4 regions of the Streptomyces diversicolor genome follow, and region 2 is predicted to be linked to each of the others. Evidence: riboswitches for the same ligand, from Rfam matches in the RefSeq annotation. Region 2 holds a riboswitch; each other region holds the start of a gene.
What was found. A riboswitch is a leader RNA that binds a small molecule or an ion and turns the genes downstream of it on or off. The one in region 2 is predicted to bind cobalamin.
Positions count from the first base shown of each region.

Region 1 (5,749 bases), on a different contig from region 2:
CCCTTGCAGCTCCATGAAGGAGAAGGGGTTCTCCGAGCCGTACACCGGGGCGAAGCCGAGGCGCGTCAGGCGCTGGTCGGCGACGCACTCCAGGTACTGCCGCATCGAGTCGGTGTTCATGCCCGGCAGGCCGTCGCCGCACAGGTCGCGCGCGAACTGCAGCTCCGCCGCGACGGCCTCCCGGAGCATGTCGGTGACCTGCTGGCGCAGCTGATCGTCGAAGAGGTCCGGCTCCTCCTTGCGGACGGTGTCGACCACGTCGAAGGCGAAGGACATGTGCATCGTCTCGTCACGGAACACCCAGTTGGTGCCGGTGGCCAGGCCGTGCAGCAGGCCCCGGCTGCGGAACCAGTAGACGTATGCGAAGGCGCCGTAGAAGAACAGGCCCTCGATGCACGCGGCGAAGCAGATCAGATTGAGCAGGAAGCGCCGGCGGTCGGCCTTCGACTCCAGGCGGTCCAGGTTCTCGACCGAGTCCATCCACCTGAAGCAGAACTCGGCCTTCTCCCGGATGGACGGGATGTTCTCCACCGCCGCGAACGCCGCCGCACGGTCCTCGGGGTCGGGCAGATAGGTGTCCAGCAGCGTCAGATAGAACTGGACGTGCACGGCCTCCTCGAACAGCTGACGGCTCAGGTACAGCCGCGCTTCGGGGGAGTTGATGTGCTTGTACAGAGTCAGCACGAGGTTGTTCGCGACGATCGAGTCGCCCGTGGCGAAGAAGGCGACCAGCCGGCCGATGAGGTGCTGTTCGGCGGGGGTCAGCCTGGCGAGGTCGGCGACGTCCGAGTGCAGGTCGACCTCCTCCACGGTCCAGGTGTTCTTGATGGCGTCCCGGTAGCGCTCGTAGAAGTCGGGGTAGCGCATGGGGCGCAGCGTCAGCTCGAAGCCCGGGTCGAGAAGGTTCTGGGAACGGTGGGACATCACTGGCAGGCCTCGCAGGACTCGGGGTTCTCAAGGGAGCAGGCGACGGCGTCGGGGTCGGCGGCCTGCTGGACGGGGACGGTGGCTCGGGGCTGCGCCTGGGCGGCGCGCGCGATGCGGGTCGCCGGGCGGGAGCGCAGGTAGTACGTCGTCTTCAGGCCCTGCTTCCAGGCGTAGGCGTACATCGAGGAGAGCTTGCCGATGGTCGGCGTCTCCATGAACAGGTTCAGGGACTGCGACTGGTCCAGGTAGGGCGTGCGGGCCGCGGCCATGTCGATCAGGCCGCGCTGCGGGATCTCCCACGCCGTGCGGTACAGGGCGCGCACATCGGCCGGGATCCACGGGAGGTCCTGCACGGAGCCGTTGGCGTCGCGCAGCGCCTCGCGGGTGCGGGCGTCCCACACGCCCAGCTCCTTGAGGTCCCGCACCAGGTACGAGTTGACCTGGAGGAATTCACCGGACAGGGTCTCGCGCTTGAAGAGGTTGGAGACCTGGGGCTCGATGCACTCGTAGACACCGGCGATGGACGCGATGGTCGCGGTGGGCGCGACGGCGAGCAGCAGGCTGTTGCGCAGGCCGGTCCTCGCGATCCGCGCCCGCAGCGCCGCCCAGCGCTCGGGCCAGGTGAACTCGACGCCGTAGTGGTCGGGGTGCAGGACACCCCGCGCCGTACGGGTCTCCTCCCAGGCGGGCAGCGGCGCGTTGCGCTCGGCGAGGTCGGCGGACGCCTCGTAGGCGGCGAGCATGATGCGCTCGGCGATCCGGGTGGACAGGGCCCGCGCCTCGGGGGAGTCGAAGGGCAGGCGCAGCTTGAAGAAGACGTCCTGGAGGCCCATCACGCCGAGGCCCACCGGCCGCCACCTGGCGTTGGAGCGGCCCGCCTGCTCGGTCGGATAGAAGTTGATGTCGACGACCCGGTCCAGGAAGGTCACGGCGGTGCGGACCGTCTCGTCCAGCCGCTCCCAGTCGATGCCCCCGCCGCTCACGAACGCGCCGAGGTTGACCGAGCCCAGGTTGCAGACCGCGGTCTCGCCGTCGTCGGTGACCTCCAGGATCTCCGTGCAGAGGTTGGAGGAGTGCACGACACGGCCCGGCTCGGCCGTCTGGTTGGCGGTGCGGTTGGCCGCGTCCTTGAAGGTCATCCAGCCGTTGCCGGTCTGCGCGAGGGTGCGCATCATACGGCCGTAGAGGTCACGGGCCGGGATGGTCTTCTTCGCGAGCCCGGCCGCCTCCGCCGCGCGGTAGGCGGCGTCGAACTCCGCGCCCCACAGGTCGACCAGCTCCGGCACGTCCGACGGGGAGAACAGTGACCACTGCTCGTCGGCGTCGACCCGGCGCATGAACTCGTCCGGGATCCAGTGGGCGAGGTTGAGGTTGTGCGTACGGCGGGCGTCCTCACCGGTGTTGTCGCGCAGCTCCAGGAACTCCTCGATGCCCGAGTGCCAGGTCTCCAGGTAGACCGCCGCGGCCCCCTTGCGCCGGCCGCCCTGGTTCACGGCGGCCACGGAGGCGTCGAGGGTCTTCAGGAAGGGCACGATGCCGTTGGAGTGCCCGTTGGTGCCGCGGATCAGCGAACCGCGGGAGCGGATGCGGGAGTAGGCGATGCCGATGCCGCCGGCGTGCTTGGAGAGGCGGGCGACCTGGTGGTAGCGGTCGTAGATGGAGTCCAGCTCGTCCTTGGGGGAGTCGAGGAGATAGCAGGACGACATCTGCGGGTGGCGGGTGCCGGAGTTGAAGAGCGTGGGGGAGGAGGGCAGATAGTCGAGGCGGCTCATCAGCCGGTAGAGCGCGGCGACCTCGTCCACGGCGTGCGTGGGGTCTGCCCCGGAGAGGGCGTCGGCATCACCGTCGGCGAGGCCGGCGGCCACGCGCAGCATGAAGTGCTGGGGCGTCTCGATGACCTGGCGGGTCAGGGGGTGCCGGAGCAGATAGCGGCTGTGCAGCGTGCGCAGCCCGAAGTAGCCGAACCGGTCGTCCGCCGCGGTGTCGATCAGCGCGTCCAGCCGCTCGGCGTGCCGCCGCACGAAGGCGGCGGTGCGGTCGGCGATGAGCCCTTCCCGGTGCCCCACGGCGACCGACCCGGTGAACGAGGTGACGCCCTGTGCGGCGGCCTCGGCGCGGATGGACAGGGTCAGCAGCCGGGCGGCCAGCCGGGAGTAGGCGGGGTCCTCCGAGATCAGGCCGGCGGCCGCCTCGGTGGCCAGTTCCCGAAGCTCCGCGGTGGCAGCGGCGTCGGACCGCGCGGACCGGCCGCGCAGCGCGGCGGCGGCGACCCGGCCGGGGTCGGCGTCGGGGAGGTCGGCGGTCAGCTCGGTCAGGGTCCGCAGCAGCGCGGCACCGGGGCCGTCGGTCTCCACCGGGGCCGCGGTCGCCTGGGCGGCTGAAGCCGGGTCGGCTGGCGCGATGGTCACGTGGGGCTCTCCCTCGCTCGGCACGGGGCCTTGCAGAGGGCAGGGGGCAGCACACGAGCGCGCACGGCGTCGCGTCCACCGGCCCATTCCACGAGGCCCGGACGTCAGAGCACCCGGGCCGGACGGCCGGGTGCGCCGTCGGCAGGTCCTCGGACTGAAGCCTGCATGCGGGTATGCGGGCATACGCGCATGAGTACACCGTTGCGGGACAGTTCCGGATTCGCACCGGATTCCCCTGCGGCGACAGCGAGCATGAGCATACATCTAGTGCCGGGCCGTGGTGGCACCCCCAGATGTTGTGTCGTACGTCAACGGGCCGCCGTTGCCGGGTTCGGCATCGGCGGCCCGTCGCAGGGCGGCGCGGTTGCTCCCGCGGGCGCCCACACGCCCGCGCGGGGCGTGCTGTCAGCGCCACAGCGCCCGTGCGGGGCGTGTTCGTGTTGTCAGTGCCCGGCGCCCGCCGTGGCGGGCGGAAGCTCCACCTGGACGCCGGCGTCGCCCGCGTCGGCCGTGTAGTCCTGCGGGCTCGTCTCGTCCACGCCCTCGGGAGCCTTCACGGCCTTCAGGACGAAGGTCAGGACGACGGTGACGAGGACGTTGAGCACGAACGCCGTCATGCCGATGTAGCCGATCTCACCGATCCCGGGGATCTCCTTGGCCGAGCCGCCGAAGTGCTTCTGCGTCGGCGAGGCCACCTCGTACGCGGCGACCGTGCCGTACACCATGCCGACCGCCCAGCCCGCGAGCAGCGCCCAGCGGTGGAACCAGCGGGTGAACAGGCCGCCGACCAGGGCCGGGAAGGTCTGCAGGATCCAGATGCCGCCCAGCAGTTGGAAGTTGATGGCGACCGTCTTGTCCATGGTCAGCACGAAGACCAGCGCGCCCACCTTCACCAGCAGCGACACGATCTTGGAGACCCGGGTCTCCTGATGGGCCGTCGCGTGCGGATTGATGAAGTCCTTGTAGATGTTGCGGGTGAACAGGTTCGCGGCCGCGATGGACATGATGGCCGCGGGCACCAGGGCGCCGATGCCGATCGCCGCGAACGCCACCCCCGCGAACCAGTCGGGGAACATGTCCTCGAACAGCTGGGGGATGGCCAGTTGGCCGTTGGAGACCTTGACCCCGGCCGCGATCGCCATGAAGCCGAGCAGCCCGAGCAGGCCGAGCATCAGGGAGTACAGCGGCAGGATCGTGGTGTTGCGGCGGATCACCTCACGGCTGCGCGAGGACAGCGTCGCGGTGATCGAGTGCGGATACATGAACAGCGCGAGCGCGGAGCCGAGGGCCAGCGTGGCGTACGTCCACTGGCCCGCCTCCGGCGGGGCGAGCGCCCCGCGCGGCGCGCCCGTGGCCGGATTGGTCTGGGCGAAGGCGTCGCCGGCCTTGGCGAAGATGTCGTCGAACCCGCCCAGCTTGATCGGGATGTAGATGATCGCCACGGCGATCACGATGTAGATCAGTGTGTCCTTGACGAACGCGATCAGCGCGGGTGCCCTCAGACCGGAGGAGTAGGTGTACGCGGCCAGCACGCCGAAGGCGAGCAGCAGCGGCAGGTCCTTGACGAACCAGTTGGTGTTCTCGCCGCCGCCCACGCCCATCACGTCGAGGACCGCCTGGATGCCGACCAGTTGGAGCGCGATGTAGGGCATCGTGGCGAGGATGCCGGTCAGCGCCACCGCCAGCGACAGCCCCTTGGAGCCGAACCGGCCGCGCACGAAGTCCGAGGTCGTCACGTAGCCGTGCCGGTGCGAGACCGACCACAGGCGGGGCAGGAAGGTGAAGATCAGCGGATAGACGAGGATCGTGTAGGGCACGGCGAAGAATCCGGACGCGCCGGCCGCGTAGATCGCCGCCGGTACGGCGACGAAGGTGTAGGCCGTATACAGGTCGCCGCCGAGCAGGAACCAGGTGATCCAGGTGCCGAACGACCGGCCGCCCAGGCCCCATTCGTCGAGGCTGTGCTCGTTCTCGGCCTTGCGCCAGCGGGCGGCCAGGAAGCCCATGACCGTGACGGCCAGGAAGAAGAAGACGAAGACGCCGAGCGCGACGCCGTTGACGCCGTCGTTCATCGCGCGTCACCTCCGCCCTGGGTCCGGCGGGCGCGCTGGTCACGCTGCCACAGCTTGTAGGCGATCATGGTCAGCGCGGTGGAGAGCAGCACCCACAGCATCTGGTACCAGTAGAAGAACGGGATCCCGATGAACGTGGGGTCGACCTTGGCGTAGGAGCCGACCCAGAGCATCGCCACGAACGGTGCGACGAGACACAGGGCGATCACCACCCGTACCGGTGTGACCACCGGTGGTTTCACTTCGGACGTGTCTGGCATGTCTGGGCTCCGTCCCCTCACCAATGACCTGTTGTAACGCGCAGGCAATGTAGGTGACGGTGCCGATGAAGCGGAAGTACCC
Region 1 covers NZ_BAAJXA010000033.1:67,065-72,813, forward strand. Annotated here, with positions in the region: gene AC27LF_RS32200 (ribonucleotide-diphosphate reductase subunit beta) at 1-924, opposite strand, end outside; gene AC27LF_RS32205 (ribonucleoside-diphosphate reductase subunit alpha) at 924-3,335, opposite strand; cobalamin riboswitch at 3,459-3,630, opposite strand; gene mctP (monocarboxylate uptake permease MctP) at 3,779-5,407, opposite strand; gene AC27LF_RS32215 (DUF3311 domain-containing protein) at 5,404-5,667, opposite strand.
Region 1: it holds a riboswitch for cobalamin, as region 2 does, so the genes downstream of both, AC27LF_RS32205 (ribonucleoside-diphosphate reductase subunit alpha) here and metE (5-methyltetrahydropteroyltriglutamate--homocysteine S-methyltransferase) in region 2, are expected to answer to the same signal.

Region 2 (5,749 bases):
AGGCCCTGCACGCCCACCCCGAACCGGCGGTGGAGCTGTTCGTGACGATGGGGTCACCGCTCGCCCTGCCGCACGGCGTCTTCGACCGTCTCGTCCCGGGCCCCACCGGTGCCCCGCCCGCCCGTCGTGGAGCCCGCCCGGCCGGTGTCGCACGGTGGGTGAACATCGCCGACCCCGGAGACCCCGTGGCCATCCCGCCGCGGCTGTCCCGGGCCTTCACCGGCATCAGCGACGACCTCACTGATCCCATCCATTGGGCCTTCGGCTTCCACCATGCCAAGAACTACCTGTCCGGCAAGGCCACGGCCGCCACGCTGGCCCCGTACCTGAGGCCCTGACCGCGCCGACCGACACGGCACCGAGTCCTAGGTCCCACGCCTGATCGCCCCGCGCACTTCTTGCTGCTAGCGTGCAGTTGCACATCGTTCGCAATTATCACGGAGGACGTTGGACATGCCGGTCTACACGCTCCCGGAGCTTCCGTACGACTACGCGGCGCTCGCTCCGGTCATCAGCCCCGAGATCATCGAGCTGCACCACGACAAGCACCACGCCGCCTATGTGAAGGGCGCCAACGACACCCTGGAACAGCTCGCCGAGGCCCGGGACAAGGAGTCGTGGGGCTCGATCAACGGCCTGGAGAAGAACCTGGCCTTCCATCTCTCCGGGCACATCCTGCACTCCATCTACTGGCACAACATGACCGGCGACGGCGGCGGCGAACCGCTGGAGAAGGACGGCGTCGGCGAACTCGCGGACGCCATCGCCCAGTCGTTCGGCTCGTTCCAGAACTTCAAGGCCCAGCTGTCCAAGGCGTCCGCCACGACGCAGGGCTCCGGCTGGGGCGTCCTCGCCTACGAGCCGCTGAGCGACCGGCTGATCGTCGAGCAGGTCTACGACCACCAGGGCAACGTCGGCCAGGGCGCCACCCCCGTCCTGGTCTTCGACGCCTGGGAGCACGCCTTCTATCTCCAGTACAAGAACCAGAAGGTCGACTTCATCGAGGCCATGTGGAAGGTCGTCAACTGGCAGGACGTGGCCAGTCGTTACGCCGCCGCCAAGGAACGCGGCAACGGCCTGCTGCTCGCACCGTGACGCCGTAACCGCGTCCGCCGCACGGACGCCCTGCTCGTGACCGCCTTCTCACCGCTCACCCCCAAGGGGCGCGGGGAACCGCGCGACCGGCCACACCACACCCGCGCCCGCCCGACCGGCGGGCACACCCCGACGGAAAGCTCCCGCGAGGCGAATGCCCGCGGGAGCTTTCCCCTTCCGCCACGGACCCGGCGGTCCGCCGTCCGCCGACCGCCGTCCGCCGACCGCCGTCCGCCGTCCGCCGTCCGACGGTCAGTCCGAGGACAGTTCCGCGCGCACCTCCCGGGCCGCGGCGACCAGGTTCTCCAAGGAGGCCCGGACCTCCGGCCAGCCGCGGGTCTTCAGACCGCAGTCGGGGTTGACCCACAGGCGTTCCACCGGGATGGCCCGCAGGCCGGTGCGCAGCAGATCGGCCGCCTCCCGCGTGCTCGGCACCCGCGGGGAGTGGATGTCGTACACGCCCGGTCCGGCCTCGCGCGGATAGCCGTGCGCCGCCAGTTCCCGGGCGACCTGCATGCGGGAGCGGGCCGCCTCCAGGCTGATGACATCGGCGTCGAGGTCATCGATGGCCTGGACGACATCGCCGAACTCGGCGTAGCACATGTGCGTATGGATCTGGGTGGCCGGCCGCACTCCGGCGGTCGCCAGGCGGAACGCCTCCGTGGCCCAGGCCAGATAGTCCGGGCGGTCGGCGGCACGCAGCGGCAGCGTCTCCCGCAGCGCGGGCTCGTCCACCTGGATCACCGAAGTGCCCGCCGCCTCCAGGTCGTCGACCTCGTCGCGCAGGGCCAGGGCGACCTGCCGGGCGGTCTCGGACAGGGGCTGGTCGTCGCGCACGAAGGACCAGGCGAGCATGGTGACGGGACCGGTGAGCATGCCCTTGACCGGGCGTGCGGTGAGCGACTGGGCGTACGTCGTCCAGCGCACCGTCATCGGCTCGGGCCGCGAGACGTCGCCGGCCAGGATCGGCGGGCGCACATAGCGGGTGCCGTACGACTGGACCCAGCCGTGCCGTGTCGCCAGATACCCGCTGAGCTGTTCCGCGAAGTACTGGACCATGTCGTTGCGTTCCGGCTCGCCGTGCACCAGGACGTCGATGCCGGTCTTCTCCTGGAACGCGATCACCTCCCGGATCTCGGCCTCGATGCGCTGCTCGTAGGCCGCCGTGCCGATCTTCCCCGCCCGCAGGGCCGCGCGCGCGGCGCGCTGCTCGCCGGTCTGCGGGAAGGAGCCGATCGTCGTGGTCGGCAGCAACGGCAGCCTGAGATGGGCCCGTTGGGCGGCGACACGTTCGGCGTACGGCTCGCTGCGGCGGGCGTCGGCCGCGGTGACGGCGGCCGTGCGGGCCCGTACGGCCGGATCCCTTGTGAGCGGGGAGGCCGCGCGCAAGGCGAGGCCGGCGCGGTTGGCGGCCAGTTCGGCGGCGATGGTGCCGGGGCCGTGGGCCAGGCCGCGGGCGAGGGTGACGAGTTCGGCGGTCTTCTGCCGGGCGAAGGCCAGCCAGCGGGCGATCTGCGGATCGATGTCCCGTTCGGCGGCGGCGTCCAGCGGTACGTGCAGCAGGGAGCAGGAGGCGGCCACGTCCATGCGGTCGGCGAGGCCGAGGAGCGTGCCCAGGGTGGACAGTGACCTGCCCAGGTCGTTGATCCACACATTGCGGCCGTCGACGATGCCCGCCACGAGCCGCTTGCCCGGCAGGCCCCCGGCCGCCGCGAGGCCGTCGAGGTTCGCCGCCGCTGGACCGGTGAAGTCCAGGGCGAGTCCGTCCACGGGCGCCTTGGCGAGCACGGGCAGGGCCTCGCCGAGCCGGTCGAAGTACGACGCGACCAGGAGCTTGGGACGGTCACCGCGCAGGCCCAGGTCGCGGTAGGCGCGGGCGGCCGCGTTCAGCTCGGCCGGGGTGCGGTCCTGCACCAGGGCGGGTTCGTCCAACTGCACCCACTCGGCGCCAGCCGCGCGCAGCTCGGCGAGAACCCGTGCGTACACCGGCAGCAGCCGGTCGAGGAGCGTGAGCGGCGCGAAGCCGGCCGGGACACCGGGGGCGGGCTTGGCGAGCAGCAGATAGGTGAGGGGACCGAGCAGCACCGGACGAGCGCGGAGACCGAGAGCGAGGGCTTCGCGAAGTTCCCCGACCTGCTTGCCCGCATGGGCTTCGAACACGGTCTCCGGGCCCAACTCCGGGACCAGATAGTGGTAGTTGGTGTCGAACCACTTGGTCATCTCCAGCGGCGCCACGTCCTGCGTGCCGCGCGCCATCGCGAAGTACCCGGCGAGCCCGTCCGCCTCGACCGCGGCGCGATGCCGCTCGGGGATCGCGCCCACCATGACGGTGGTGTCCAGGACATGGTCGTAGTACGAGAAGTCACCGGTCGGGACTTCATGGAGACCGGCGCCGGCCAGCTGCCGCCAGTTGGCGCGGCGGATGCCCGCGGCTGTCCCGCGGAGGGCGTCCGCGGTGACGCGGCCCTCCCAGTAGCCCTCGATCGCCTTCTTCAGTTCCCGGTCCGGGCCCTGACGGGGGTAGCCGTGGACGGTGGCCCGCACCGCCGGGGCCGTGGATGTCGCTGTCACGAAACTCTCCTTCGCGAGCTCTGGACGAGAGCGACCCCGAAGACACCGAGCGAGAGCGCGAAGGGATGGACAGCACGGACGAGCCACGACGTCCGTGCCCGACCGACATGCGCACCGACCCGCCCTCGGGGTCAACGGGATCTCCGCGCACGGCGGTCCGCGCGCGGGCAGTGGCAGGTCTTCGGACTCGCGGGCACGCCTCGTTGTCGTACGAGACACCTACTGGCCGTCGCTTCCCAGGCCCGTCACGTCCGGGCCCAGTGCGTATGACGGCGGTCGTTCCCGCTCACCGCTGCGGGGCAGTCCCGGATTCCCACCGGGTTCCCTCTTGCGACGCGCCTGCCTGGCGGACAGGGCGAACCAGCTGCACCGGCCAGCCTACGTGCCGCCGCCCCGGAGCAGGACATGACTTCCAGCATCCGGACGGTGCGGCGCAATCCCGGACGCGGGCGCGACCGCACCGATGGGCCACCCGGTCAACTGCGCCCGCGCATACGGCGGATGGGCGCCTGCCGGCACCGGCCGGCCGAGCGGTGGGTGTTCAGTCCGCGTTCGGGCGGGCCAATCCGTGGTCGTACGCGAAGATCACCGCCTGCACGCGGTCGCGGGCGCCGATCTTGGCGAGGACGCGGCCGACATGGGTCTTGACGGTGGACTCGGCCACGACGAAGTGCGCGGCGATCTCTCCGTTGGTCCAGCCCCTGCCGATGGCGACCAGGATCTCCCGCTCGCGGCCGGTCAGGGAGTCGAGCCTCGGGTCCGCGGCCCCCGGGCCGCCCGCGCCGTACGCCGGAGGGTGACGGGTGAACTCGTCCAGGAGACGGCGGGTGAGGGCGGGGGCGATGATCGCGTCGCCCGCCGCCACCGCCCGGATCCCGGCGAGGAGTTCATCGGGCCGCGCGTCCTTGAGCAGGAAGCCGCTGGCGCCCGCGCGCAGCGCGGCGTGCACATACTCGTCGAGGTCGAACGTGGTCAGCACCAGGACCCGCGAGCGGTCGCCGGCGGCCACGATGCGGCGGGTGGCCTCGATACCGTCCATGCCGGGCATGCGTACGTCCATGAGCACGACGTCCGGCCGCAGTTCCGCGGCCATGCGAACGGCTTCCGCGCCGTGAGCGGCCTCGCCCAGCACGTCCGTCTCAGGGATGGAATCGAGAAGCATACGGAAGCCGTAGCGCTGGAGTGGTTGGTCGTCCACGATCAGTACGGTGGTCATCGGGCGCCGCCGCGGGGTGTGAGGGCGAGGGTGGCCTCCACCCGCCAGCCGCCGTCGGCGGTCGGCCCCGCGCTGACGCTTCCGTCGTAGAGCGCGGCCCGTTCGCGCATGCCCACCAGACCGTGTCCCTCCTCGTTCGGCCGCCCTGGCCGCACGGCCGGGCCGCTGTCCTCGACCCGGATGCGCAGCCGGTCGTCCTCGACCACGACCGCCAGTCTCACCCGGGCCTCGGACCCGGCGTGCTTGAGGGTGTTCGTGAGGGCTTCCTGCACGATGCGGTAGACCGTCAGCTGGACCCCGCCGTCCAGCGCGTCCACATCGCCCGACGTGCGGTAGACGACGTCGAGACCGGCGCCCCGCACCCCCGCGCACAGCGCTTCGATGTCCGCGATGCCCGGCTGCGGGCTCAGCTCGGGCCGGTGCGCGGAACCGTCCGCCTCCCGCAGCACGCCGAGCACCCGCCGCAGCTCCCCGAGGGCCTGCCGGCCGGTGTCGCCGATGAGCCGCAGCGCCTCCGTGCCGCGCTGCGGCTCCCGGTCACCGGCGTAGGCGCCCGCGTCGGCGAGGGTGATGATGACGGACAGGTTGTGGCCGACGATGTCGTGCATCTCCCGGGCCACCCGCGCCCGCTCGGTCGCCGTCGCGAGCCGGCTGCGCTGGTCGCGCTCGACCTCAAGCCGGGCCGCCCGGTCCCGCAGCCCGGCCAGCTGGGCCCGCCGGATCCGCACCATCAGACCGAGCGCCACGGCGGCCGTCGCCGTGCTCAGCAGCAGGAACAGCGCGTCCCAGACGGACACCGCGACCGACGCCCGTACCGCGACCAGCGCCATCGCCGCCGCCATCACCCCGCAGGCCCACGGCAGGTGC
Region 2 covers NZ_BAAJXA010000019.1:118,148-123,896, reverse strand. Annotated here, with positions in the region: gene AC27LF_RS23310 (serine peptidase) at 1-338, shown strand, start outside; gene AC27LF_RS23305 (superoxide dismutase) at 454-1,095, shown strand; gene metE (5-methyltetrahydropteroyltriglutamate--homocysteine S-methyltransferase) at 1,348-3,666, opposite strand; cobalamin riboswitch at 3,838-4,029, opposite strand; gene AC27LF_RS23295 (response regulator) at 4,208-4,882, opposite strand; gene AC27LF_RS23290 (sensor histidine kinase) at 4,879-5,749, opposite strand, start outside.

Region 3 (5,749 bases), on a different contig from region 2:
CGGAGCGCATCATGCCGTTATGACCGGTGGACCCGAGCCGATCGGCGCCGAAGCCCGTCGGGCGCTGGAGCGGGAGCTGGCCGACCTGCGCTCCGAACGGGAGGCGGTCGCGTCGTCGCTGCACAGCGACGGCGGCACGGGGGACACCGCCGACCAGGCCGACGAGTTGCAGCGGGCCACCGAACTCGCCCGGCTCGACGACCGGATCTCCCGGATCGGCGAGCGGCTGCGCACCGCGGCCGTCGCGGACCCGCCCCCGCCCGGAGTGGTGGGCGTGGGCAGCACCGTCACGGTGCGGTTCGCGGACGGGACGGCGCAGACCCTGCGGATCGGCGAGGTGGCCGCGCCCTCCGACCAGCGGCTGGTCACCTCGGACAGCCCGCTGGGCCGGGCCCTGCTGGGGCACCGCGCCGGGGACACCGTCGACTACAGCACTCCGGACGGTCGGCTCAGCGCCGTCGTGCTGGCCCTCAAGGCGCCCGACGACACGGCGGCAGGAGCGGACGAGCGGCCCGGAGCCTAGGGAGGGCGCACGGCGTCGGCCAGGGTCAGGTCACCACCGCGGCGGAGGCGTCCTCATCGCTCAACAGGTCCACGAGCGTGGCCCGGGCCCGGGCCACGCGCGAGCGGACCGTGCCAGGTGATCCAGGCCACGCCGCCATCGGTGCCGTATCCGGTCAGGCGGGCCCGTCCGCACCGCGGGTCGGCCGGCGCAGGAAGCGGATCACCGGGTGGCCGGGGTGCTGGGTGACCTCGGCACGGACGCCGTAGACCCGCTCGATGAGGGCGGGCGTGAGGACCGTGGAGGGGGTGCCTTCCGCGACCGCCCGGCCGTCTCGCAGGACGAGCAGCCGGTCGCAGTACATCGCGGCGAGGTTCAGGTCGTGCAGCGCGATCACGGTGGTGACCGGCAGGCCGGCGACGAGGTCGAGCAGGTCCAACTGATGCTGGATGTCGAGGTGGTTGGTGGGTTCGTCCAGCAGCAGTTCGCGGGGTTGCTGGGCGAGGGCGCGGGCGATCTGCGCGCGCTGGCGCTCGCCGCCGGACAGCGTGTGCCAGAACTGGCCGGCCCGCTCGGTCAGCCCGGTGCGGGCCAGCGCGTCGGCGACCGCGCGCGCGTCGTCGGCGCCGGCCGCGGCCCAGGCCCGCCGGTGCGGGATGCGGCCCAGCGCGACGACGTCCCGGACGGTCAGCTCGGTCTGGGTGTGCGCGTGCTGTTCGACGGTGGCGATGCGCCGCGCGGTGGCCCGGCGGCCGACCCGGGCCAGCGGGCGGCCGTCCAGGGTGACGACGCCCGCGGTGGGCGCGAGCACTCCGGCGAGCAGTCTGAGCAGGGTCGACTTGCCGCTGCCGTTGGGGCCGAGGAGTCCGATCGTCTGCCCGGGCCGGGGGGCGAGGGTGACGCCGTCGACGATGATCCGACCGTCGATGCGGCGCGTGACGCGTTCCGCGCGCAGACCGGGCGGGGCATCCCGGTCGGGCGCGAGGCCCCCGTCGGGCGCGAGGCCCCCGTCGGCCGTGAGGCCCCCGTCGGGCGTGGGGTCCGGGCCGGTCATGTCCGCCTCCGTCCGCGGTACAGGATGGCCACGAACGCCGGTACGCCGATCAGCGATGTCACCACGCCCACCGGCACCTCCTGGGGATCGATGACGGTACGGGCGACGGTGTCCGCCCACACCAGGAAGACGGCGCCGGCCAGTGCGGTGACCGGCAGCAGCCGGGCGTGGCCGGAACCGGTGAGCGCGCGGGCCGCGTGCGGCAGCACCAGGCCGACGAAGCCGATCGCCCCGGTGCAGCTGACGAGTGTCGCGGTCAGCAGCGCCGTCGCGCACAGCAGGACCAGCCGGGTGCGGGCGACACGCACACCGAGCGCCGCCGCTGCGTCCTCACCGAACGCGAACGCGTCCAGGGTGCGGGCGTGCCCGAGGCAGACCACGAGAACGGCGGCGAGCACGACGGCGCACAGCAGCACCTCGCCCCAGCCGGCGCCGGTCAGCGAGCCGAGCAGCCAGAACAGCACGCCTCGGGTGGTCTCCGCGTCCGCCGACGTCAGAACGGTGAACGAGGTGAGCGCGGAGAACAGTTGCATGGCCGCCACGCCGGAGAGCACCACCCGGTCGGGGGCGCCGCCGAGGGTGTGGCCGAGCACGAGGACGAGCCCGAAGGACAGCAGGGCGCCGGCGAACGCGCCCGCCGACAGGGACACCGCTCCCCCGCCGACCCCGAGCACGACCACGGCGACGGCGCCGGTGGACGCCCCGGAGGACACCCCGAGCACGAACGGGTCGGCGAGCGGATTGCGCAGCAGGGACTGCATGACCGCCCCGCATACCGCGAGGCCCGCGCCGCACAGGGCGGCCAGCAGGGTGCGGGGCATGCGCAGGTTCCATACGATGCCGTCCCGCAGCGGCGCCAACTGGCTGTCTCCGAAGCCGAGATGTGCGGCGACGCAGGCCCAGACGTCGGCCGTGGAGATGTCGGCGGGGCCGATGGTCACGGCGAACGCCACCGACGCGGTCACCGCCAGCAGCCCGCCGGCGGTCAACAGCGAGGCGCGGAGGTTCACTTGGCGAGCCCGAGGTCACGCAGTCCGGCGGCGACCCGTTCGATCCCCTCGACCGTGCGGATGGACGGGTTCATGGCCTGTCCGCTGAGCAGGATGTACCGCTTCTTCCTGACGGCGGTGAGGTTGCGGGTGGCGGGGTCGCTCTCCAGGAAGCGGATCTTGGCCTTGGCGCTCTCGGCCGTCTGGGACCTGCGGGTCAGATCGCCGAGGACGATGGCGTCCGGGTCGCGGTCGGCGACGGTCTCCCAGTTGATCTGGGGCCACTCGTCGTGGGTGTCGGAGAACACGTTCGAGGCGCCGACGGCCCGGGTGATGGCGCCGGGGGCGCCGCAGCAGCCGGCCAGGTAGGGCGACTGGGAGTTGGCGAACCAGTACATGAGCGAGACACCGGAGGCGTCGAGGCCGTCGGTGGCCGCCCGCACCCGCTCCTTCAGGCGTGCGACGAGCCGGTCTCCGCGTTCGTCGACGCCGAACGCGCGGGCCAGGTCGCGTATCTCGCCGTACACGGTGTCGAGGGTGAGCGGGGCGCTGCGGGAGCCGTCGCCGCCGCTGTCGTTGTCCTTTCCGGCGGCGCAGTCGGAGGGGGAGACGTATGTGGGCACGCCCAGCTTCTCGAACTGCTCGCGGGTGGCGACGCCGCCCTGGCCGAGGGTGGAGACGAACGACGCGGTGACGAAGTCGGGTCCGGCGTCGAGCACCTTCTCGAAGGAGGGGTTGTTCTCGGCGAGCCGGGGCACGGACGCGTTGGCCTTCTCCAGGCCCTTCATCACCGGGTCGGTCCAGGTGGCGGTGCCGGCGAGACGGTCCCCGAGACCGAGGGAGAGCAGGATCTCGGTGCTGCCCTGGTTGAGGGAGACGGCGTGTTCGGGGGCCGACGTCAGGGTGACCGGGTGGCCGCAGTTGTCGATGGTGCGGGGGTAACCGGCGGCGGAGCGGCCGGAGTCGGGGGCGTTTCCGCCGGGGCCTGCGCACCCGGTCAGCAGCAGCGCCGGGGCGAGCAACAGCACGGCGGGACGGCACGTGGCAGAAAACGCAGAAAACGCAGAAAACGGGGAAAACGGGGAACGGAGCACGGGCATGCCTCGGGTGTCGGGGCTCGTACGCGGAGCCTGGCCTACGGACGTCCTCCGCGCACGGGGCGCGGAGGTGCCAGCAGGTCTTCGGACTCGGGTTCGTCCGGACGGGGCGCCTTCCCGGTACGGCCCCGCACCGGCCTCGCGGCCGGCCCGAACCCCTCCCAGTGGCTTGGTGTGCCCTGCCCGTCCCCCTCACCGCTGCGCGTCAGTTCCGGATTCGCACCGGATTCCCTGGCCTCGGATGTGGCACGACTGGCCCGGCCAGGCTACCAAGATCGCCCGGCCGCCCGGACCGGGCCCCGTCCCCGGGCCGGGCGCCCGCATCGGCCACGCCGGCATCGGCGTGCCGGGCCGCCCCCCGACACCGGCGCTCCGGCCCGGGTGGGACGTCGTGCCTCACCCCGTTCCGTCCTCCGGGTCCACGGGCGGGGTCCCGGCGCAGATCCACTCGTGCACGACGGCCGGGGACAGTCCGCCGTCGGCGGCTATGACGTGCTCGGGCACGCCGGTGAGCCAGGCGGCGAGCACGGCCCGGCGCAGGTCGGCGGCGCGGGTGGCGAGGCCGGTCCGGTACGCGTCCGCGGAGCCGACGACGAGCTTGGGTGCGTCCTCCGCCAGGCGCCGGGCGGCGCGGCGGACGGTGCGGCGTGCGCTCTGGGTGTCGAGGTCGGTCATGCCGTCACCTCCCGTGCCGTGCCGAGCGGGCCGCGGTCCGGGCGCCGGTACGCATCCCGCACGCCGGGCTCCGGGAAGAGCCGCGCGACGAGCCGTTCCAGCCGGCGGGCGGGCTCACCACTGCGATGGACACGGGCGGCCACGGCGCCGGGCAAGCCGTCGCCGGGCGCCACACAGGAGGCGGCACGGTGGAGAGTGAGGCCGAAGGTGGTCGGGGTGGCCATGGGTACCTCCCCTTCCGTCGCGGCGGGGCAGGTCGAGGGCATGGCAGCCGCCGTGCGGGGCGGGGGGCTACCGGGTGCCCGAGGAGCGGGGGGACATGGGGATGCGGGGCCTCGCGTGGCCCGTACTACTGCTGCTGCGATCCATGTCGCTCACCTCCTCCTCGGTCGGCGGGCACCCGGTCCTCCGGGCTTCCGGCACCCCTCCATATTTGCACAGCGACGCAAATTCTGCCCACTCGCGGGGAGAAGGCCGCGGTCGGTCCCCGGCCCCGCGTCGGCCCCCTCAGTAAACTGGCACGCACGCGACGCATCCGGCTCCGCCCCCGGCCCCCGGTGCCGCGTACCCGTCCAGGAGGACGGCCGTCCCCGCCCGGCCGACTCCCGCCCATCGACCCGGCCGGGGTCTTCGTCGACTGATCGGGATGCGGGAGCACGACGTGCCGCCAGAGCCGACCGGTCCCGCACCGTCCGGGGCCGTGTCCATGACCGGACAGACCGCGTGCGGCGCGGGTCCGCGCAGCCCGCTGCGCACCTTCCTGCGGACCGAGACCGGCAGCGCCGCCGTGCTGCTCGGCGCGGTGATCGTGGCCCTTGTCTGGACCAACGTCTCCCCCGGCGGCTATGCGTCATGGTGGCGGACGGACATGTCGCTGACGATCGGTTCGGCCGGTGTCTCGCTGGAGCTGCGCGAGTGGGTGAACAGCGGTCTGATGACGCTGTTCTTCTTCGTCGTGGGTCTTGAGGCCCGCCGCGAGGTCGACGTGGGGGAACTGCGCGAGCGGCGCCGCGTCGTGCTGTCGGTGGTCGCCGGGGTCAGCGGCATGCTCGTCCCGGTCGCGATCTACCTCGGCTTCAACGCCGGACTTGACTCGGCGCAGGGCTGGGGCGCCGCCATGTCCACCGACACGGCCTTCGCCCTCGGCATGCTCGCCGTGCTCGGTTCCCGGCTGCCGGGCGGTCTGCGGGTCTTCCTGCTCACCGTCGCGGTCACCGACGACCTCGTGGCGCTGGTCGTCATCGCCCTCGCCTACAGCGGCGCGGTCCGCCTCTCCGCGCTGGGCGTCGCGCTCGGCGTCCTCGCCCTGCTTCTCGCGCTGCGCGCGGCGGGGGTCCGGATCACCGGCGTGTACGCGGTCCTGGGGGTGGCCCTGTGGGGCGCGCTGCTGCGGTCGGGGGTGGACCCGGTGGTCAGCGGCCTGGTCATGGGG
Region 3 covers NZ_BAAJXA010000006.1:33,630-39,378, reverse strand. Annotated here, with positions in the region: gene AC27LF_RS08570 (GreA/GreB family elongation factor) at 20-523, shown strand; gene AC27LF_RS08565 (ABC transporter ATP-binding protein) at 678-1,556, opposite strand; gene AC27LF_RS08560 (FecCD family ABC transporter permease) at 1,553-2,566, opposite strand; gene AC27LF_RS08555 (ABC transporter substrate-binding protein) at 2,563-3,645, opposite strand; cobalamin riboswitch at 3,701-3,914, opposite strand; gene AC27LF_RS08550 (hypothetical protein) at 4,039-4,317, opposite strand; gene AC27LF_RS08545 (hypothetical protein) at 4,314-4,541, opposite strand; gene nhaA (Na+/H+ antiporter NhaA) at 5,024-5,749, shown strand, end outside.
Region 3: it holds a riboswitch for cobalamin, as region 2 does, so the genes downstream of both, AC27LF_RS08555 (ABC transporter substrate-binding protein) here and metE (5-methyltetrahydropteroyltriglutamate--homocysteine S-methyltransferase) in region 2, are expected to answer to the same signal.

Region 4 (5,749 bases), on a different contig from region 2:
GCCGCTCGCCGCGCTCGGATGACGATGTCGTAACCGCCACCGCGGCGGCACCACCGCGAGCCGCGAGCTGCACTGTCATGATCCCGATACTGCCGGCTGCGCCGCGCACCAAGACCGTCTCCCCGGGAGTGAAACGGGCGTGGCGAAGCCCGAAGTGGGCCACCGCACCGGAACTGCCGAGCGTCACCGCGGCAGCGGCGGACAGGCTGCTGGGCAGGGGGAGGATCTGCTCGACTGGCGCGACGGCCTGTTCGACGTAGCCTCCGCCGGTGCCGGTGAAGCCCCACACCCGCTGGCCGAGCCACGACGCGTCGACGCCGTCACCGACCGCGGTCACAGTGCCCGCCACTTCGCCACCCGGGATGTGGCCCTCCTTGAAGCCGTAGGCGGCCAGAGCCCCGCTTCGGATCACGGTGTCGACACCACCGACGCCCACCGCCTCGGTGGCTATCAGTACCTGTCCGGCAGCAGGTGCGGGTACCGGCAGGTCGACAGCGGCCAGGCCGTCAGGACTTCCGAACGTCTGGATCGAGATTGCCTTCAATGTGGTCTCCAGGTTCTCGGACCGCTCAAGCGCGAGGGCTTCTACGTCTCGGACGGTAACGGACGCCCTCGTCCGCTTGGGTAATGTGAGAGTGGTGACGGACCGTTTGCCTCATATGTTGCGCTCCGACGCGCTGGACAACCGCGAACGCATCCTCGATGCGGCCCGAGCGCTGTTCTCCGCCGACGGCCTGGACGTGCCGATGCGGGAGGTCGCGCGGCGCGCCGGGGTGGGACCTGCCACCTTGTACCGTCGCTTCCCGACCAAGCAGATGCTGGTCGCCGAGGCCTTCGCGGACCAGTTCCATGCATGTCGCGCCATTGTCGACGAGGGGTGCGCCGATCCTGATCCGTGGCGTGGCCTGTGCCTGGTGATCGAGAGGATCTGTGAGCTGCACGCACGCGATCGGGGCTTCACCGAAGCCTTCCTGTCCGCCTACCCGGGGGTGAGGGATGTCGCCGCAGGCCGTGAGTGCACGGTGAAAGCAGTCGCCGGACTGGCACAGCGAGCCAAGGAAGCGGGGCACCTGCGGTCCGACTTCGTCCTGGACGACCTGATTCTCGTACTCATGGCCAACAAGGGGATCCACGTCGCCTCGGCTGGCAGCCAGGTCAGGGCCTCCCGACGCTTCGCAGGGCTGGTGATCCAGGCGTTCGAAGCCTGCCCTCGGCATGCACCACTACCACCAGCGGCACGACTGACATGACATCCGCACCAGCCCACGACCTGTCGCGGTCAATGCCGGATTTACTGTGGCAGAGCCGGAAGGGCGGGACTGACATGACGATCGAAACGGTGACCGAGTCCGTGAGTGAGGGCGCGCTCTGGCTGCCGCGCGCCCGGGTCGTACCCCTGTCCGCCCCGCCCTCGTCGTACACCGCGGCGGTCGAGCGGTACCTCATCGGCGCGGGCATCGCGAAGTCCTCCGCGCGCATCTACCGGATCTCGCTGACGACGTGGGGATGGATACTCGCCGGCGAACCCGCGCCGACAGCACGCGGCCGAAACCCTGCGCAAGGCCCTGACAAAGCTCCACGACGCGTTCGGGTCAGGAGCGGGTCTGGCGGCGAAGGTCGAGGCCGATCTCGGTTTCCACCTGATGTTGTGCCAGCTCTCCGGCAACTCGGTTCTCGTCAAGACCTGGCGGCAGCTTGAGGGACCGATGGGCGTGGTGATCATGAGCGCGGCCGGCGAACGCCGCGACGTGGCCACGTCGGTGGCCTCGCACACGCCCATCGTCGACGCGATCGCACGTGGAGACGCAGCAGCGGCCCAGGAGATCCTGCGCGCACACATGACCACGGCGATCGAGCGACTGGGCATCGAACACTGACGCACAACGCCCCGGCGGATGAGCGCACGGGTACTCACCGCGGCCGGGGGCGACGATCCTTCCGATTCCCCAGACCTCTGCCGTCGGGGCTACAGCCAGTATCGGCCGTGGTTCCCGCGACGCCGGAGCACCTACCGGAGTGATGATCCGATGCCAGTAGCTGACACCGTGCCTCTATAGGCACCGTTTCCTTTGGCGCTGATGGGTCGTTGATGGAGCATGGCGGACTTGGTTGGGCGATTGGTGCCGGACGAACCATGGATGCTGTTCCGGCGGGTGGTCCCGGTCAAGCACCCTCACGTGTGAACGATCACGTAATTCGGCTCAGTCGCTGATCTTGTGATCGAGCGGTGCTGTCAGTGGTCCCTGCCCTCGTGTCCCGGGTGTACTTAGCGGAGTTTCGAGGCGCTTCTTCCTCATCCGCCGCCTCGTCCTCGTCGAGGCCGTCTCCGACCTCGACGCCGAGAGCGAGGCCGAAGCCGACCGCGCCCTGCGCGCCACCCCCATCGGACATACCACCCTGATCGTCGCCCACCGCCCCTCCAACTTGAGCACCGCCGACACCGTCGTCCTCCTCGAAGGCGGCCGGATCGTCGACATGGGACCGCACCAGGCCCTGCTCGACCGCTGCCCGGCCTACGGCGGGTTGCTCAACCGGAAACCGCAGGAAGCCGAGTAGCCGACAGCCCTCCCAGCCAGAATGAGCGGTATCCCGTCCTCAGCCGCCTCGACGCCGAACCAGCAGCGGCGCGGCGGTGCCCGGAAACGGCTGCGGAAGGCGCGTCGGCTTCGTTTGCCGGGCAGGAGGCGGCGTCACCACCCTCGGGTTGGGGCCCTGATGACGCGCCGTGTCCCAGATGCGATGATGCTCGGCGACAAGGCGACGGCGGAACGAGGAAGCCGGTGTGAATCCGGCGCGGTCCCGCCACTGTGATCGGCGAGCGGATCCCGAACAGGCCACCTCCCGAAGGCGGGTGGGAAGGCCGGGACGAGCTTCGACCCGAGAGCCAGGAGACTCACGCGGTCGCCTCCTCGACGAACCCGGGGCGGATTTCCCCGGAGGAGGGTGGTTCGGCATGCCCGTGAGGCCGGCCGAGGGAGCGCACGAGAGCCCGGTGGGCACAGGACCGGTCGGCACAGGAGCGGTCGATCCGGTGCCGTGCCGGGTCGTCGTGTGCCAGGACTGCTGCTGCGGCAGTCCCAAAGTGACCGGGGTCGATCACACGGCGCAGACCGCGCGCCTGCGCGAGGCCGCTCCCGTACGCGTCTCCGCCTGCCTGGACGTGTGCGATCAGGCCAACGTGATCGTCGTGCAGCCCTCCGTCGCCGGACGGGCCGCCGGGGCACGGCCGGTCTGGCTGGGCCTGGTCAACGACCCGGCCGCGACCGAGGACATCGCCGCCTGGGTGCGGGCGGGCGGCCCCGGGATCGCTGCCCGGCCCGAGATCCTCGACCTCTACGCCTTCACCCCGCCTCGGCGCCGCGCGGCCACCTGAGCCCGCGCGGCCTGCGCACCGACCCCTCCATACCACCCTTGCGAGAGGAACCTTTCCATGACGGGCAGACGTCCGCTGTCCCCCCTGCTGGCCATGACCACAGCTCTGCTGATCTCCGGTTGCGGCACAAACGCCCAGGACAACGCCGGTGGCGCCGAAAGGCCCGCCGCGAAGGGCTTCCCGGTCACCGTGTCCAACTGCGGAGTGAAGACGACGTTTCAGCACCCGCCGCGGCGCGCGGTGTCACTGAACCAGCACGCTACCGAGGTGATGCTGGCGCTCGGGCTGGAGAAGTCGATGGTCGGCACGGGCTACCTCGATGACGAGATCCTCCCCGAGTACCGGGCCGCCTACGACAAGGTGAAGGTGCTGTCGAAGGAGTATCCGTCGTACGAGACGCTGCTGGCCGCCGAGCCCGACTTCGTCTACGGCGGCTGGGCCTCCACCTTCGACGAGAAGGAGGGCCGCTCCCGTGACGCCTTCACCAAGGCCGGCATCAACACCCGCCTCAACATCGAGGAGTGCCCGTCCGGGCCGGTGACGATGACCCTGATGGACCGGGAGATCCGCGAGGTCGCCAAGGTCTTCGGCGTCCCCGAGCGGGCCGAGCGGCAGATCGAGCGGCTGCACACCACCCTGGAGGAGGTGGACGAGCAACTCGACGGCGTCGAGCCGGTGAAGCTGTTCGTCTACGACAGCGGCGACAAGACCGCCTTCACCGCGGGCGGCGCGGGCATCGGCAACGACATGATCGAGCGGGCCGGAGGGGTCAACCTCTTCGCCGACCTCGACAAACCGTTCGGTGACGTGTCGTTCGAGCAGGTGGCCGAGCGGGCGCCCGAGGCCATCGTCATCTACGACTACGGCGACCAGACTGTGGCGCAGAAGAAGGAGTTCCTGCTCGCGAACCCGGCGCTGAAGGACGTGCCCGCCATCAGGAACCAGCGGTTCGCGGTGCTGCCGCTGTCCTCCACCGTCGTGGGCGTACGGGTACCCGCGGCCGTCTCGTCGCTGGCCCGTCAGCTCCACCCGGACCGCTTCCGGTGACCGGCGTGACAGAGCCGGCCGCCGCCGGCCGAGACGCTGTCACGGGGAAGGCGGGCGGGGTGCCGGCTCCTGTAGAGGCGGTCGGCAAGAGCTCCCCCGGGGCCGGGGCCGCGCAGGCCGTGACCGGAGGCCGCAGGCTTCCCTACGCCCTGGTGCTGGCCGGGCTCGCCGCCCTGGTGGCGGTGGCGGCGACGTTCGGGATCGCGGCCGGTTCGGTCACGATCCCGGCCACAGAGGTGTGGGGCATTCTGCTCCACCACCTGCACCCCGCCCTGGCCGATGCGACGTGGCCCCCCGTGCGGGAGACGATCGTCGCCGATGTCCGGCTGCCCCGGGTACTGCTGTGCGCGGTGGTGGGAGCCGGACTGTCGGTGGCGGGGATGGCGTTGCAGGCCCTGGTCCGCAATCCGCTCGCCGATCCGATGCTGCTGGGGGTGTCGTCGGGCGCGAGCGTCGGCGCGGTGCTGGTCCTCGTCTTCAACGTGACGCTGTTCGGAGCCTTCTCGCTGCCGCTGGCGGCGTTCTGCGGTGCTCTGGCGGCCCTGGTCGCGGTGTACTTCCTGGCCCGCTCCGGCGGACGGATGACCACCGTGCGGCTGGTCCTGGCGGGCGTGGCGATGGCCGAGGTGCTGTCGGCGGTGGCGAGTTTCCTCGTGGTCACCTCCAACGACCCCCACAAGACTCAGTCGGCGATGCGCTGGATGCTGGGCGGGCTGGCGGGCACCACCTGGACGATGGTGTGGATCCCGGCTGCGGCTGTCCTGCTCGGCACGGCCGTCCTGCTCGGCGTGACCCGTCCGCTGAACCTGCTGCTCGCAGGGGAAGAGGCCGCAGCCGCCCTCGGCCTGGACGTCCACCGCTTCCGTGCTGCGCTGTTCATACTGGTCGCGCTGATGATCGGCACGATCGTCGCGGTCAGCGGACAGATCGGCTTCGTCGGCCTGATCCTGCCGCACGTCGTACGGCTCCTGGTCGGGGCCGACCACCGCCGTGCACTGCCTGCCGCAGCCCTGCTCGGCGCGGCCTTCCTGATCGCCGCCGATCTGGCCGCGCGCACCCTCATGAGCCCCGAGGAGATCCCCGTCGGCATCCTCACCGCCCTGGTCGGCGGCCCGTTCTTCCTCTGGCTGATGCGCAGGAGGGCACGATGACCGGACGGCCGCAAACGGCACCCGGGGCCCTGGACATCGACGACGTGTCGGTGCTCGTCGACGGCAGGCCGCTGGTGGACCAGGTCTCCTTGACGGTGTCCGCGGGAGAGGTGGTCGGGCTCGTCGGCCCGAACGGCGCCGGCAAGTCCACCCTGCTGCGTACCGTCTACCGGGCACT
Region 4 covers NZ_BAAJXA010000023.1:154,070-159,818, reverse strand. Annotated here, with positions in the region: gene AC27LF_RS26555 (zinc-binding dehydrogenase) at 1-544, opposite strand, end outside; gene AC27LF_RS26550 (TetR/AcrR family transcriptional regulator) at 639-1,250, shown strand; gene AC27LF_RS26545 (FCD domain-containing protein) at 1,554-1,877, shown strand; gene AC27LF_RS26540 (hypothetical protein) at 2,425-2,556, shown strand; cobalamin riboswitch at 2,726-2,915, shown strand; gene AC27LF_RS26535 ((2Fe-2S) ferredoxin domain-containing protein) at 2,954-3,373, shown strand; gene AC27LF_RS26530 (ABC transporter substrate-binding protein) at 3,431-4,420, shown strand; gene AC27LF_RS26525 (FecCD family ABC transporter permease) at 4,540-5,571, shown strand; gene AC27LF_RS26520 (ABC transporter ATP-binding protein) at 5,568-5,749, shown strand, end outside.
Region 4: it holds a riboswitch for cobalamin, as region 2 does, so the genes downstream of both, AC27LF_RS26535 ((2Fe-2S) ferredoxin domain-containing protein) here and metE (5-methyltetrahydropteroyltriglutamate--homocysteine S-methyltransferase) in region 2, are expected to answer to the same signal.